3 regions of the Adlercreutzia sp. CNCM I-6207 genome follow, and region 1 is predicted to be linked to each of the others. Evidence: predicted binding sites of a transcription regulator. Region 1 holds the regulator's gene; each other region holds the start of a gene.

Region 1 (5,169 bases):
CACCAAGGCCGAGGAGCGCCGCGAGCGCGCCGTTCTCGTGGGCGTCGAGCGCCCGGGGCTGCCGTGGCCCTTGGAATCTTCCCTGGCCGAGCTGGAACGTCTGGCCGATACGGCCGGAGCCGATGTGGTGGCCACGACGACCCAGCGCTTGGACGCGCCCAACCCGCGCACCTTCGTCGGCACGGGCAAGGCCGACGAAATCGCCGAGCTGGCACGGTCGCACGAGGCCGACCTCGTCATCTTCGACGATGAGCTGACACCTTCCCAGCAGGCCAATCTGGAGAAGGTCATGGACAAGTCCGTGAAGGTCATCGACCGTACGGCCCTCATTCTGGACATCTTCGCCCTGCACGCCACCTCCAAGGAGGGGCGTCTGCAGGTGCGTCTCGCCCAGAACCAGTACTTGTACCCGCGCCTGCGCGGCATGTGGGCCCACCTCGCTTCGAACCGCATGGGAGGCGGCGTGGGATCCCGCTTCGGTGAGGGCGAAAGCCAGCTGGAGGTGGACCGCCGCATGGTGCGCAAGCGCATCACGAGCATTCGCCGCGAGCTTGAGCGCCTGTCCGACGTGCGCTCGTTGCAGCGTGAGAGTCGGTACGGCAGCGGCATGTTCAAAGTGGCACTGGCCGGCTACACCAACGCCGGGAAAAGCTCGCTCATCAACCGGCTCACCGGAGCCGACGTGCTCAGCTACGACAAGCTCTTCGCCACGCTGGACTCCACCACCCGCAAGTTCGAACTGCCCGAGGGCCGCGAGGTCACCGTCACCGACACCGTCGGCTTCATCCAGAAGCTGCCCACCACCCTGGTCGAGGCCTTCAAGTCGACGCTCGACGAAATCACCGGAGCCGACCTTATCCTGCACGTGATCGACGCCTCCTCGCCGGAGTTCGAGGAGCAGATCGAGGCCGTGTGCGAGGTTCTCGACCAGATAGGGGCCCAGAGCATTCCGACGATCGCCACCTTCAACAAATGCGATCTGCTGGACGCCGAGACGCTGGCTGGCCTTAAAAGGCGTTATCCGAGCGCCCGGTTCGTGTCCGCTCGCTCTGGAGAGGGCATAGAGGGGCTCGTGGGCGCCATTGCCCAGGCCGCCTCGTCCGCCGACGCCAAGCTGGACGTGCTCGTGCCGTACCAACGGGGGGATTTGGTATCGCTGGCCCACGAGCGCTGCCACATCATCTCCGAGAGTCACGAGGCGACAGGCACGCGCCTGCAGCTGCTCGCGGCCCCTGCCTTCGTCAGCGCGTTCTCCCCTTACCTTGTCTCGGACGTCGACGCTTGAGGAAACCACCGCTCCAGAAACGAAAGAGCGCCCCTGCTCCGGATCCTCGCATCCGGAGCAGGGGCGCTCTTGATTGACCAAAAGGGGAGGACTCGCGGCCTATCGGCGCAGCGAAGGCGCTACAGGCGCCGAAACACGGCCACCACCTTGCCGGCAATGGAGCAGTCCGTGGTGATGATGGGATCCATCGTCGAGTTCTCCGGTTGCAGGCGGATATGGTCGGCCTCGCGGAAGAAGCGCTTGACGGTGGCGCCGTCGTCGATGATGGCCACGACGATATCGCCGTTGTTGGCCACCGGCTGCTCCTTCACAACCACGTAGTCGCCATCGTTGATGCCGGCCTCGATCATGGACTCGCCGCGCACCGAGAGCATGAAGGAGGGGGCATCGCCGACGATATCGGTGGGCAGCGTGATGGTGTCGGTGATGTTCTCCTCGGCGAGAATAGGGGAGCCGGCAGCCACGTTGCCCACCAAGGGCACATTGACGAGCTTGCTGTAGGCGGCCGCGAAGGCCGTGACAGGGGAGGGAACCTCCTCGATGGGATAGGTAAGCGCGATGGAGCGGGATTTAAGGGGGTCGCGCTTGATGAAGCCCTTGTCTTCAAGTGCCTTCAAATGGACATGGACGGTGGAAGGGGAGGAGAGCCCCAAACTCTGGCACACCTCGCGCACCGTAGGACCGTAGCCCTTCTCGCGAATGCACGCTTCGATGCAGTCGAGAACCGCCTGTTGCCGCTTGGTCACTTTCTGGGTCATAGCGCATCCTTTCACAAAAGCGTACATTTGTTTGAAAAATCTCTTGACGTGAACCTTTGTTCGCTCTATTATAACTGCGAACAAAGGTTCTACGCAAGAGGTCAGGAGTAAAAAATGGCACGCATCGAATTTTCCATAGCCTTCACGCTCAGCACCATCGCGTCATTCCTCATCTTCTTCGCCTAGAGCGTCGAGGGCGGGTGTCGCGAAGGTAGCAATGTTTTGAAGAGGGGAGCGCGCTAGGTCTGATAGGGTATGATAAGCAATCAACTTATCAAAGTGAGAAGGAGAACCTATGCGCTGTCCTTCCTGTGGCTACCAGGAATCGAAAGTCGTCGACTCGCGATCGGCCGACGACGGCGCCTCTATCCGGCGCCGTCGCGAATGCCTGCAGTGCGGCACGCGATTCACCACCTACGAGCGGCTCGCCGAAAATCCCATTCTCGTCATCAAGGCCGACGGTTCATCGGAGGTCTTCAACCGCGAGAAGCTCATGCGAGGATTGCTCATCGCCTGCGCGAAACGTCCCATCACGCCCGAGAAGATCGACGGACTCATCACGAGCATCGAGGCGGAATTGCGATCGAGTCAGCGCAACGAGATCAAATCGCGCGATTTGGGCGATTTGGTACTGGCCCGTCTGGCCACTCTGGATGACGTTGCCTATATTCGCTTCGCCAGCGTCTACAAGGATTTCCAGAATGTGGAGGAGTTCTCCGAGGCCCTGAAAGAGCTGGGCTGATCCATGGACGTTCTTTTCAAGCAGCTCGACGAGACCCTGGAAGCGCCCGCCTACGCCCGTCCGGGCGATGCGGGTCTCGATTTGCGCGCCGCCGAGGGCGGCACGCTTTTGCCCTTCGAGCGGGCACTCGTGCCCTGCGGTATCGCCTTGGCCATTCCCGAGGGCTATGCGGGGCTCATCATTCCCCGAAGCGGCCTGGCGGCACGACAGGGCATCTCCATCGTGAACGCCCCGGGCCTCATAGACAGCGGCTACCGGGGGGAGATCAAGGTGCCGCTCATCAATCTCGATCCAACGGAGGTGTTCAATTACGAAAAGGGCGAGCGCATCGCCCAACTCGTGATCATCGCTACCCCCACCATTACTTTACATAACACTTATGAGCTTCCCGAGAGCTCGCGCGGAGCGCAGGGCTTCGGAAGCAGCGGCCTTTCCTAGAAAGAGTGTCCTTTATGACCGATCACCGCGATTCGAAACCCGAAGAAACGCCCGAGCCCCAGCAGCTGGGAGCTCCGGAGACGACTCCCGAAAATCCCCAGCGACCCGAGCCGTCGACGGAGCCCTCGCAGGATCAGAGACGGGCGCTCATCGACGCCGACCTGAAATCCGCCCGCACGCTCTCGACGGTAGCCGCCATTGCAGGTCCAGTCTCCTTCATCATCGGCGGCGTGATGCTGAGCACGGTGGGCCTCGTCTGCGCCATTGTCGGCTTCGTTAAGATCAAGCACGTGATAGACGATGTCGATGGTCGCCAGAAGGTCTATGCCGCCACGGTACGCCAGACGCTTATCTGGGGTCTCGCCATCAGCGCCATTGCGCTCATCGTCAACATCGTCGGCATCGCGCTCATGATGCCCGTGCTCATGGAGGCCATGCAAACGGGAGACTTCACCTCGATCCTCGGCGAGGGCGCCACCATCACCGCGCAGCCATCCGGCGGCAGCGGCAATGCCTGGGGCTAAACACCTTCCATATACGGTAAAATGTTTCAAGTTGGAGGGCTTCTGAAAAGATTGACAAGAAAGGCTGATAATATGGATTATGTAAAATCGAAATCACGATCAACTATACAGGGTTTTCTAGTGGTTCTCGCTGCTCTTTTGACGCTTTCCATTGGAATGGTCGGGTTGGCCGGTTGCTCGAGCGGCACGAGCGATGAAGACGCCATCCGCGCTTCACTCTCGTCCGAACTGGACAGCATTAAGAACATCGACGACGCGTTCGTCAACGAGTTCTCCGAGTCCATCGATATGAGCCAGCTTTCGGTCTACGGCATCGACGGCGTCGAGTTCATGAAGTCCTACCTGAGCGGCTTCGATTACACGATCGACTCGATCAATGTCGACGGCGACAGCGCCACGGCCCAGATCACCCTTACCTGCAAGAGCTATACCGGCTACCTGCAGGCGCTGCAGACGGCCGTGGACGAGGTCACCGCCGATCCCGATGCTCTTGCCGCTCTCTCCAACGATGAGATCAACCAAAAGATCGGCGAGATCGTCATCGGCTCCCTCGACGGCGTCGAGCTGGCGGCCACCCAGCCCATCACCATCACCTACACCAAGGTCGACGGCACCTGGGAGCCGGCCTCGTCCACCTCGGGCGACATCGCGGCCGCGCTGATGACCAACTAAACGCGCCGTCAACGCGCAAACCCCTTGAAGGGCGCTCCATTGGGGCGCCCTTCTTCTATAATGCCAGGTAATCGATAACGCTTCTCACGACGAAAAGAGAAATCGAACATGGGTTCCCATACGAAACCGAACAGCGGGGGAGCGACGACTCCCCTCTCCCCTCGCCTCGCTCTTCAGTTGGCCGCGCCCCATACCTGGCCGGCGGCCATCATGCCCGTGCTCGTGGCCGCCGCCTGCGCCTTGGCCAACACCGGGTCGCTGGACGTGGGCATGGCGTGGCTTCTGCTCCTCATCTGCATCCTCATGCAGGCGTCCGTGAACACCTTCAACGACTACTTCGACTTCATCAAGGGAACCGATACGGCCGAGGACAACGTGGAGGCCTCCGACTCGGTGCTCGTCTACAACGACGTCAATCCGCGCTCGGCCCTCGGGCTGGCCATCGGCTTTCTGGCCGTGGCCTTTCTGCTCGGCCTGTACGTTGTTTGGAAGACAGGCCCCGTTCCCCTCGTCATCGCGCTTATCGGAGCCGTCATCGTCGTGATGTACTCCGGAGGCAAGACGCCTCTCTCCTACCTTCCCGTCGGCGAGGCGGTGAGCGGCATCGTTATGGGCGGTCTTATTCCGCTGGCATGCTACCAGGTGCTCTCGGGCACGTTCACGTTCATGGCGCTCCTTTGGGCCGCGCCCACGATCATCGGCGTGGGCCTCATCATGATGACGAACAACACCTGCGACATCGAGAAGGAC
Region 2 (5,169 bases), on a different contig from region 1:
CACAATCTGAGCGCGTGCCAGTCGACGTGGCGCACCGCCTCGGCGAGTGCACCATCATCGGGCACTGTGCCCTCGTGAAAATTCCACAGGCGCACCGCCGGGCCTACGGTAATGTCGAAGGCGCCCTCGCTTTCCGCGCAGTAGGAAAGCGCCCTCTCGAGCAGGTCGTAGGTCAAAGGGTCGATGGCCACGGGCTGGCCGTGCGCGCTGTTTATGCGTGCGATGTCGGAGTGGGGAAGCGTGCGGCTGAACAGGCGCTCGTAGAGGCGGCAGCGCGCCCGGGCCTCCTCGAAGGCCGCTCGGCACGCCGCCGCTTCGCCGTAGGCTTCGATGTCGATGATGGTGTTGAACGCCAGAAAGCGCACGCCCGCCGGTTTGCCCCCGGTGGCATCGCGGGCCTCCAGGTACTGCTCGTCGGGGATGGGGTCGAGAATATGTGCGTCCGTTTTGCTCATGGCGGACAGTATAGCGAACTCGGCGAAGGGGAGGGACGACGCGCGCGCCATCTGTAGTATCATGGGCGGCACGCGAACAACGAAGAGAAAGGCGCTCGATGAAGGCACTCATTCCCGCGGCGGGGCTCGGTACCCGCTTTCTGCCGGCTACCAAGGCCCAGCCCAAAGAAATGCTGCTGGTGGTGGATCGTCCGGCCATCCAGTATGTGGTGGAAGAGGGTCTGGCTTCCGGCGCTGATGAGGTCGTGATCGTCAACAGCCGCGAGAAGAAGGCCATTGAGGACCACTTCACGCCGAACCCGGAGCTGGTGGCGCTTCTGCGCGAGCGCGGCAAGGACGCCTATGCCGACGCGGTGGAATATGTCGGCAACCTGCCGGTCAGCTACGTGTATCAGGAGGAGGCGCTGGGGCTGGGACATGCCGTGCGCTGCGCGGCAGAGAAGACGGGCGACGAGCCGTTCTACGTGCTGCTCGGCGATGTGCTCGTGCCGGGCAATGAGATGCTGCCGGCTATGAAGGCGGTCTCCGACGCCCATGGCGGGGCCAGCGTCATCGCGGTCATGCCCGTGCCCGACGACCAGGTGAGCCGGTTCGGCGTCATCGCCGGGGAGGCGGTGGCCGAGAATGTGTGGAAGGTGGACTCGCTGGTGGAAAAGCCGGCGCTAGAGGATGCGCCGTCGAACCTGGCGGTGTTCGGTCGCTACCTGCTCTCGCCCCGCGTGATGGAGCTGCTGGCCGATGTGGAGCCGGGGGTGGGCGGCGAGATTCAGCTCACCGACGCGCTGGACGCGGTGCTTGCCGAGGAGGAGATGTACGCGCTTGTGGTGGATCCGGCCGACGGCTTCGACACGGGCACCGTGGAGAGCTGGCTCGAGACGAACAACGTGCTGTTCGCGCGTCGTCAGGGATAGGTATTACCGCTGATGAGGTTTCTTCTAAAATGTGAAGAATTACTTAACGATGAGCCTATGAATCCACAAGTTCACCATGGGTGCATCATAGGGAATTCAAGGGTGGCTGTTATACTGACGTCAGCAAGTGAGACAACCCCCTCCGATCACTTGCCTGCTTTGTCTCTTTAAAGCAGAAAGCGGCTCCGCGAGAGTCGCATCCCCCCTCCTTCTGGCCCGGCGGCCCCCTCCGCCGGGCCGCTTCTTTTTTGTCGTGCATTTCGCATTGATAAAACATTTGTTCTATTATTTTGGCGGGCTCCGTGGTACTATTACGGGCTATGGATACTTTGTTTACTGCTATGGAAAATGATCGGAAGCGGGACGTGGCGCCGCTGGCGGTGCGCATGCGTCCGCGCACGCTCGACGAGGTGGTCGGGCAGGCGGAGGCCGTGGGCGAGGGCAGCTGGCTGCGCGCGGCCATCGAGAACGACACGTTAAGCTCCGTCATCCTCTTCGGGCCGGCGGGCACGGGCAAGACGTCGCTCGCCCATGTCATCGCGGAGTCGACCCGCGCCACCTTCGTGGAGGTGTCGGCTATCGGGGGCACGGTGTCCGACTTGCGCCGGGAAATCGACGCGGCGGAGAAGCGGCTCGTCATGGGGGGCTTGCGCACCATCCTGTTCGTCGACGAGATCCACCGCTTCAACCGCAGCCAGCAGGACGCGTTGCTGCATGCGGTGGAAGACCGGCTCGTGGTGCTCGTGGGCGCCACCACGGAAAACCCGTTTTTCGAAGTGAACTCAGCCCTCATCTCCCGCTCGCGCATCGTGGAGCTGCACTCGCTGTCCGACGACGAGATCGCCGAGCTGGTGGGCCGCGCTGTGGAAGACGCGCGGGGGCTGGCCGGCTGCTATGCTCTGGAAGAGGACGCCACCGCGGCCATCGTCACCCTGGCCGGCGGCGACGGCCGCGGGGCGCTCACAACGTTGGAGTTGGCCGCTGGTATGGTGGCGCCGGGCACGAAGGAGGCCCCCGTTTCCATCACCGAGGCCATGGTGCGGGCCGCCACGCCCCATCGCGCGCTGCCCTACGACAAGAACAAGGACATGCACTACGACATCATCTCCGCGTTCATCAAGAGCATGCGGGGCAGCGATCCGGATGCCGCCGTGTACTGGCTCGCCCGCATGATCGACGGGGGAGAGGACCCGAAGTTCATCGCCCGGCGCATGTACATCGCTGCCTCGGAGGATATCGGGAACGCCGACCCCCAGGCCCTGCTCGTGGCCGAGGCCGCCTTCCGGGCTGCCGAGGTCATCGGCTACCCGGAGTGCCGCATCAACTTGGCACAGGCCGCCATTTACTTGGCGCTGGCGCCGAAGTCCAACAGCGCCGAGGCCGCGATCGATGCGGCGCTGCGCGAAGTGCGCAACGGCCCGGTGCGCAAGGTGCCCGACTACCTGCGCGACCGTCATCGCCCCGGCTCGGAAAACTACGGCGAGTACAAGTACCCCCACAGCTACCCGGCCGGCTGGGTCGATCAGCGCTATCTGCCCGAGGGCCTTGAGCGCGGCTGCTTCTACCAACCCGGCGAGCGCGGCTGGGAGGCTTACCGCACCGACGCCGCCGCTCGCGACCGCCAGGGGAGTTGAGTCGCGGCTCGGCGTATTGCGTCCGCCGCGTTGCGGGCACCGCGCAGCGAGCCAGGCATCGTGCTGGGGCGACGTTCGGTCGAGGGCGCCCCAGCACGGGTGCCGCTGGCGATGTCGCTCGCGTGTGACACGATGTCAACTTCCGTTTACGGAATGGCTACCATGCGGACGCGTTCCGTGGAGGCCCTGCGCAACTTAATTAGAATGACTCCAGTAATGGTATAGTCAGGTCTTCGGAATTATAAGGAGGCTCATCATGGATTTCGCAGGGATCGTGGACATCGCGCTGCCCGTCGTCTACGTGCTCGTCGGCGCGGTGCTCGTATGGTTCGTCGTGGAATTGGCGCTCACCATCCGCTCGACGCGCTCGACCATCGACGACGCCCATAAGGAGCTCACCCCCACGCTGAAGAACGTGGAGAAGATCACCGCTCAGGTCGACCCCCTCATCGCCCATGTGGATGCCCTGGTAACTGACCAGATCGACCCGCTGCTTACCCGCGTGAACGAGATCGCCGAGGAGGCCAAGCCCGCCGTGGGCCGCGTCGATCCGCTGGTGGAGCGTCTGTCGCTCACGGTGGACGCGGCGAATTTGGAACTCATGCGCGTCGACCAGATTCTGGAAGATGTGACCCAGATCACCGATTCCGTCTCGAAGGCCGCCGGTGCCGTGGATACCGTGACGAGCGCTCCGATCGATTTGGTGAACTCGCTCACGGGCAAGTTGCGCAGCAAGTTCAAGCCGCGCTACGCCTCTGACGAGTCCGTGAGCTTGGGAGCCGCTGCCGACGCCAGCGCCGCCGCGAAGGCCGGCCGTGCGCCCGAGCGCGGGGCGACCGTTGCCGATGCCGTCTCGGCCATGGGGGATGCCGCCCGCGCCGTCGTCGCCGAGGGCAAAGACCGCCGCGCCGCTGTCAAGGCCGCCAACGCGGCCAGCCAAGAACGTGCCCGCGACTTCGAAGACCAGCTCTCCGGTACCGCCGGCACCATCGCCGATGCGGCCGTGGCCAACGCCAACGCCGATACCGACACCGACGCGCCGACCGCGTCTGCGACGGCCCCTGCCGACCCCGCAGCCGCTGCCTCGCCGGCCGTCTCTCCCAACGCCGCCGCGGCTAAGGCCAAGCCGGCCCCCGTGGGGAACAGCCCCTACACCGTTCAGTAGCTCGCACCCGAGGAGATTCCCATGAGCACCGACGCGTCTCAATCGCAGGGAGGAGCCGACGCGCCCGCTTCCGTCAACAACCCGCGCAGCGCGGCCGCCGCGGCCACCGCTGCCGCCAACGCCATCTCGCGCACCAAGCAGGCCCGCGCCCGCACGCGCTTCTTCGACCTGTGGGCCGTGGTGGCGGCCATCCTGCTTCTGGCGGCGATCGTCTACCTGCTGAACATCCTGTCGGTGCCCGTGGCCATCCTCATCTGGACCGTCATCATCGTCTTCTGCCTGCGCGGCATTGTGAACGGGCTGGAGAAGCACCACGTCAACCGCGGTTTGGGCACCACTATCGCCTACATCATCATGGCGCTCGTGCTCGCTCTTATCGGCTTCCTTCTGTTCTCGCCTATGTTCGGCCTGAACGCCCAGTTCAACGACTTGGTCAGCAACCTGCCCCATTATGTTGATGCGGTCATCGCCTGGGGCAACGACCTGTACGCCCGCTACGCCCCGATGCTCGAGGACGAAACGGTGAAGAACGTCATCAGCGAGGTGCAGAAGTCGGCCGCATCCTGGGCCTCCTCCATCGCCCAGGGCAGCGCCAACGGCATCGTGGCCTTCTCCACGACGCTGGCCAACGGCCTTATGGCCTTAGGGTTCGCGCTCGTCATCGCCTTCTGGATCCTCATGGAGCTGCCGGCCATGGGCCGCGAGACGCGCCGGCTCATCGGCCCCAAGCACGCCGAGGACGCCGAGTTCTTCCACGCCACCTTCACCCGCGTCATGGGCGGCTACATCAAGGGAACGCTTCTGCAGTGCGCCGTCATCGGCGTGGGCTGCGGCATCCTGTTCCAGGTCGTTGGCGCGCCCAACGCGGCCGTGCTCGGCCTCATCACCGGCGTGATGAACATCATCCCCATCATCGGCCCGTGGCTGGGAGGTGCGCTCGCGGCCATCGCGGCCGTCTTCGTGAGCCCGCTGGTGGCCCTTATCGCCCTGGCCGGGACCGTGGT
Region 3 (5,169 bases), on a different contig from region 1:
GTGCTCGATGCATGCGATGCGCGCGATGCGGGCGGCGATCTGACGCGGTGCGCGCAGGCGGCGATTGATTCGGTCGCCTCGTCGCGGTTCATCTTCGCGCCGGAGAGCCTTGCTTTTTTGAAGGCGGGCGGTCGCATTGGAGGTGCGTCGGCGTTGCTCGGCGGTCTGCTGCAAATCTCCCCCGTGCTCACGGTGGCCGATTGGGAGACGGCTACGTTGGCGAAAGTGCGCACGTGGAAGAAGACGCTGGCGCGCATGGTCGATATCTTCAAGGAGGATATCGATGCGTGCGGCCTGGCGCGCGTGGTGGTGCACTACATCGGATCAGCGGCCCCCGCCATCAAATGGGCGCGCGAGGCTATCGAGCCGGTGGTGGGACACGCGGTGGAGGTGCTGCCCGTCAGTCCGGTCATCGGCGTGCACGTGGGGCCGGCGGTGGGGATTGCCTACGAGTGCGAGCGTCCCGTGCCCGGCAAGCTGACCGCCCCAACCAGCGAGCTGGTATTCAGCTTGTAGGGCTGTCGTCGCACCGGCGGGGATGTTTGCGCGGCCGCGGCTCACCCGCGCTCAGCGTAGCGCGGTGCGCAGGGCGGCAGGACTTTCCTGCAGCTCGGTGAGGTTCTTCCAGAAGCGCTTGGGCATGAATTGACGGCGCAGCTCCGGGTGGTAACGGGCGTCGATGGAGACGCTTTTGTAGAAGGTGCGCCAGGCCTCGCTCATGAGGGCCTCGTCGGCGGTGCGGTCGGGCAGCGCCCGTTCCAAGTCGCCGGCGCCCTCGGTGTTCACCAGCTGCCAGTCGCCGCCGTCGTAGACGCCGGCGAGATGGTGCACCTCGTCGTAGATGATGAAGGGCTGCACGCCGAGCCGTTCCACGAAATGATCCATGATGAGCGGCACCACCGACGCCTTCGGGTTCACGCGGGCGAACCACACATCGGCTCCTTCGCCGGCGAGGTGCTGGAAGCGCACGAACTGGCGCATATGCTCGCATTCCTGACCGACCGAGCGCGAAATGCGGAAGAGCCGCTCTACTGCCGGGTGGGTGATGTCCGAGAAGGCGCGACCCCGCTGCTTGGGGCACGGCCCCATGCCGCCGCGGCCTGCGCAGGAGGCGCGCTTGCGGCAGTGCTCGCATGCGCGATGCTTCTGCTCGTCGATGGCATAGCGCACGAAGCGGTAGACCGCCGTGCCCGCATCCGGCTCGTCCGAGCAAGCGGCGCGGGTCACCGCCAGGGCTGCCGCGCGGCCGCACTGGCGGCGCAGGGTGCTCATGACGCGCAGGGCCCGGTCCTGGTCGGTGGGGATGAGCGCCACGCGCTGGCCGAGACGGGGCTGCAGGCGCTCTTCCGGCGCGACATCGGTGGGACGCTCGTGGCGCTCGTAGGCGGCGAAGACGGCCGAGAGCAGCCCTTCCAGGGAGCCGTCGTAGGCGTAGGCCACCTCGTCGTAGATGTCGGGAGGAGGGGAGGGCGTCGCAGGGGCGCCCTCCGCGTATGCGTTCGGGATATGCTTCATGGCGCCCACCTAGGCCACCGAGAGCAGCGGGCTGTCGAGCGTTTTGCGGCCGTCGGCGATCGAGCGCTCTGCGACCGATGCCGGCTCGGTTGCGGCCGCTTGCCGCCCGGTCGCCGTCCCGGCCGCCTCAAGGGCCCGGCGCTGGGCGGCGAAGGCGACCTCGCGGGCGGTTGCCGCATCGGGGCTCGCCTCGGGCAGTACGGGCGGTGCCTCCACGGTTTCGAAGAGGCTCATCTGGCCAGCTGGGGCGCGGTCGGCGCGGCGCCCATGGCGACCGCCGTCGATAGGGGCCGAAAGCCGCGCGTGCAGGGCCTCGCGTGAGAAATCGACTCCCGATCCGCCCCAGGCGCCGTTCATGGTGATGAAGTAGCGGGCCCGCTTGTAGGCGATGCCGAGCTTTCTCAGCTCCGCCTCGCCGAGGGTGGACTGCCGTCGTGCCCGACAGATGAGCTTCGCCCCGCGCACGCCGATGCCGGGCACGCGCAGAAGGGCCTCCAAAGGCGCGCTGTTCACCTCCACGGGAAAGAAGTCCAGGTGGTTCAGAGCCCAGTTCGCCTTCGGATCGACATCGGGGGCGAGGAAGGGGTTCTCCTCGTCGATGATCTCGCTCACGTTGAAGCCGTAGAAGCGCAAGAGCCAGTCGGCCTGGTAGAGGCGGTGCTCGCGGTTCAGCTGCACGGCGTCGGTGGCGGGCAGGAGCGGGTCGGACACGACGGGGAGGTAGGCGCTGAAGAACACGCGCTTCAGCGACAGGTGGGTGTACAGGGCCGCCGACAGGTTCAGGATCTGGTAGTCGCTTTCCGGGGTGGCTCCGACGATCATCTGGGTGGACTGGCCCGCCGGCGCGAAGGCCCGTGCCTTCCGGGCGTTCTTCTTCGTCAGGTATACCGTAGTGCGCTTCTTCGCCAGCGAGCGCGATTCCGCATCGTCGGCGATGGAGTCGCAGATATGCCGCATGGGGGCCAGGATGGACGCACGCGACTTGTTGGGGGCCAAAAGCCCCAGGCTCTGCCGGCTCGGCAGCTCCAGATTCACCGAGAGACGGTCGGACAGGTGCCCCAGCTCGTCGATGAGCTCCACCGAGGTGCCGGGGATGGCCTTGGTGTGGATGTAGCCGCGAAAGCCGTACTCCTCCCGCAGGATGCGCAGGGCCTCGATCATGAGCTCGGTGGTGCGGTCGGGGCATCCGGCGACACCGGAGGAGAGGAACAGCCCCTCGATGTAGTTGCGGCGGTAGAAGCCGATGGTGAGGTCGGCCAACTCGCGAGGCGTAAATGCGGCTCGGGGTGCCTCGGCGTTGCTCGCGCGGTTCACGCAGTAGCAGCAATCGTAGACGCAGACGTTGGTCATGAGCACCTTGAGCAGCGTGACGCAGCGCCCGTCCGGCGTGAACGAATGGCAGCATCCCGCCTGGGTGGCCGCGCCCAGCTGTCCGGCCTTGCCCGCGCGCTGAACCCCGGAGGAGGTGCAAGCCACGTCGTACTTCGCCGCATCGGCCAGAATCTCCAGCTTCTCGATGACGTTCACCGCGCAACCCCTTCCAACCGCCAGACATCTTCCCGCCGCTAACACCAAACGAGCACACTTGTTCGCCCGAATGAATGTACGCTATACTACCCGAATAGATGTTCGCGTGTCAATGGGCGGAACATCGCCGGTTTGCTTGCGGCGTATGTCTTCTGGGGTCGGGAGAGGAGTGTGGCGGCGAGGGGGCTTGCGAAGGGGGAGACTTCGTTGTCGTCGGTTCGCGATTGCTCCTGCTTCTACGAGTCAAGCTCCTCGAGCAACCCCTCACGGTATTCCGCATCGGTCGCCGCACGGCGGGCGTCCTCGAAGCGGCCGGCATCCATAAGCTGAGCTATCAGCTTTCCAAGTTGGTCGGCTCCTTCCGCCCGTCCAGCGGCCCTACCCTCGGCTCTGCCCTCGGCAAGCCCCTCCTCACGACCCTTCTTCTGCAGGAGGCGGCCTTGGGCGCGCATATCCTCTTCCAGCGTCAGCATGACAAGAGACTCCTCTCTCCATGGAGCGTCTTCGTTGGCGGCCTCCACGGCGGCCGCGAGGTCGGCGGTAAGGCCGTCGCCTCCGACCTCCTCGGTGGCGACGTACCGAAGTAAACCACGAAGCGGCCCGTCTGGCAACATCTCCCAAGCGGAGGCGTTGAGCACGACCCATCTGAAGCCGTGCCCGAGTACCACGGATCCGCTCTCATCGCATATCATGTCGAAGGTGTAGACGGGGAGCCCCTCCTTGAACTCGTCGTGTAGGCAGATGAAAACGATAAAGCTCTCGGGCAAACTGTCGTAGGTGGCTCCCGGGCGCAGCATCGCAGTGTCCATGGCGCTCTGGTAGTAGCGCATGCGTCGACCCAGGCCCTCGCGGGAGTAGGTCTGCATCTCCACGTCGTAGAGCGCGTCCGAGGTGCGAACCCAGGCGTCGAGGCGCACTCCGTGGGAGCCGACGCGGGGCTGCAGGGTGCGCTCGGCGACGACGTTGCGTACCTCGTCCACGGGCACACCGAGGGCCGTCTCCAGCACTCGGCGGCACAGATCGGGGCGCTCCTCCATGATCCTGTCAAACATGGGGTACTCGCTGAACAGAAGGTTTCTCGACATCTAGGCCGTCCTTTCACCGGGGGTTTGGATCGTGCCATGCTACGCGATCCGAACCGCAGAAATGACGCGGGAATGTCCCGGTTCGTTCCCCGCGCCAACCGTGCTGGAGCCGCACTTTGATCGATTCGGGGAAACCGACGAGGAAATCGGGTATCATGGTGCCCATAGGAAACATGAGGGAACTCCTCACGGATGAAAGGGCGGCTATGGAGGCTTACAAGCGCGAGTTCATCGAGTTCATGGTTCAGAGCGACGTGCTGAAGTTCGGCGATTTCACGCTGAAGAGCGGGCGCAAGTCGCCGTTCTTCATGAATGCGGGCGCCTATGTGACCGGCGAGCAGCTGCATCGGCTGGGTCTGTACTACGCCCAGGCCATCAACGACAATTTCGGGCTGGACTTCGATGTGGTGTTCGGGCCAGCCTACAAGGGCATCCCCTTGGCGGTGGTGACGGCCATGGCGCTTCAGGAGCTGTACGGCAAGGAGGTAAAGTACTGCTGCAACCGCAAGGAAGTGAAGGACCACGGGGCCGACGCGGGCAACCTGCTCGGCGCGGAGCTTCACGACGGCGACAAGGTCATCATGGTGGAGGACGTCACCACTTCGGGCAAGTCCATCGACGAGACCTACCCCATCTTGAAGGCCGCTGCCGATGTGGATGTGCGCGGGCTCATCGTGTCGCTCAACCGCATGGAGGTGGGGAAGGGCGGCGTCACCACGGCCCAGAAGGAGATCGAGGCGAAGTACGGCTTCCCGGTGGCTTCCATCGTGTCCATGGCCGAGGTGAAGGAGTGCCTGCACAACCACGAGGTGGCCGGGCGCATCGTGATCGACGACGATATCGCGGCCGCCATCGACGCCTACTACGAGCAGTGGGGCGCCAAGGAGTAGGGAATCTGCGGTTGCAACTTCCCTAAATCGGAGCGTTGTCGTACAATGGGCCGACGCGGAACGGCATCGATGGGGAGGGTCGGCCGTTCACGCGCTCGTCGCCGGTGTGGCTCAACGGTAGAGCAACTGATTTGTAATCAGTGGGTTGCGGG

The links. Region 1 encodes LexA, which represses DNA repair genes until DNA is damaged. Its sites were predicted from a motif close to CNAACANNTGTTNG; they were not measured.
Region 2: ACW4QM_RS01300 (replication-associated recombination protein A) is a predicted target of LexA. The motif match lies at 1,637-1,650, and genes of this name have one in related genera.
Region 3: ACW4QM_RS08155 (putative DNA modification/repair radical SAM protein) is a predicted target of LexA. The motif match lies at 3,134-3,147, and genes of this name have one in related genera.

Annotation. Positions count from the first base shown of each region.
Region 1 covers NZ_CDRVLZ010000010.1:61,023-66,191, forward strand. Annotated here, with positions in the region: gene hflX (GTPase HflX) at 1-1,285, shown strand, start outside; gene lexA (transcriptional repressor LexA) at 1,405-2,043, opposite strand; gene nrdR (transcriptional regulator NrdR) at 2,339-2,785, shown strand; gene dut (dUTP diphosphatase) at 2,789-3,223, shown strand; gene ACW4QM_RS06690 (hypothetical protein) at 3,238-3,747, shown strand; gene ACW4QM_RS06695 (hypothetical protein) at 3,868-4,419, shown strand; gene ACW4QM_RS06700 (prenyltransferase) at 4,528-5,169, shown strand, end outside.
Region 2 covers NZ_CDRVLZ010000001.1:307,245-312,413, forward strand. Annotated here, with positions in the region: gene ACW4QM_RS01290 (FAD:protein FMN transferase) at 1-455, opposite strand, end outside; gene ACW4QM_RS01295 (UTP--glucose-1-phosphate uridylyltransferase) at 554-1,366, shown strand; gene ACW4QM_RS01300 (replication-associated recombination protein A) at 1,687-3,000, shown strand; gene ACW4QM_RS01305 (DUF948 domain-containing protein) at 3,257-4,165, shown strand; gene ACW4QM_RS01310 (AI-2E family transporter) at 4,187-5,169, shown strand, end outside.
Region 3 covers NZ_CDRVLZ010000014.1:28,135-33,303, reverse strand. Annotated here, with positions in the region: gene ACW4QM_RS08165 (DegV family protein) at 1-516, shown strand, start outside; gene ACW4QM_RS08160 (TIGR03915 family putative DNA repair protein) at 568-1,515, opposite strand; gene ACW4QM_RS08155 (putative DNA modification/repair radical SAM protein) at 1,525-3,042, opposite strand; gene ACW4QM_RS08150 (Rpn family recombination-promoting nuclease/putative transposase) at 3,279-4,127, opposite strand; gene pyrE (orotate phosphoribosyltransferase) at 4,334-5,017, shown strand; tRNA gene ACW4QM_RS08140 (tRNA-Thr) at 5,118-5,169, shown strand, end outside.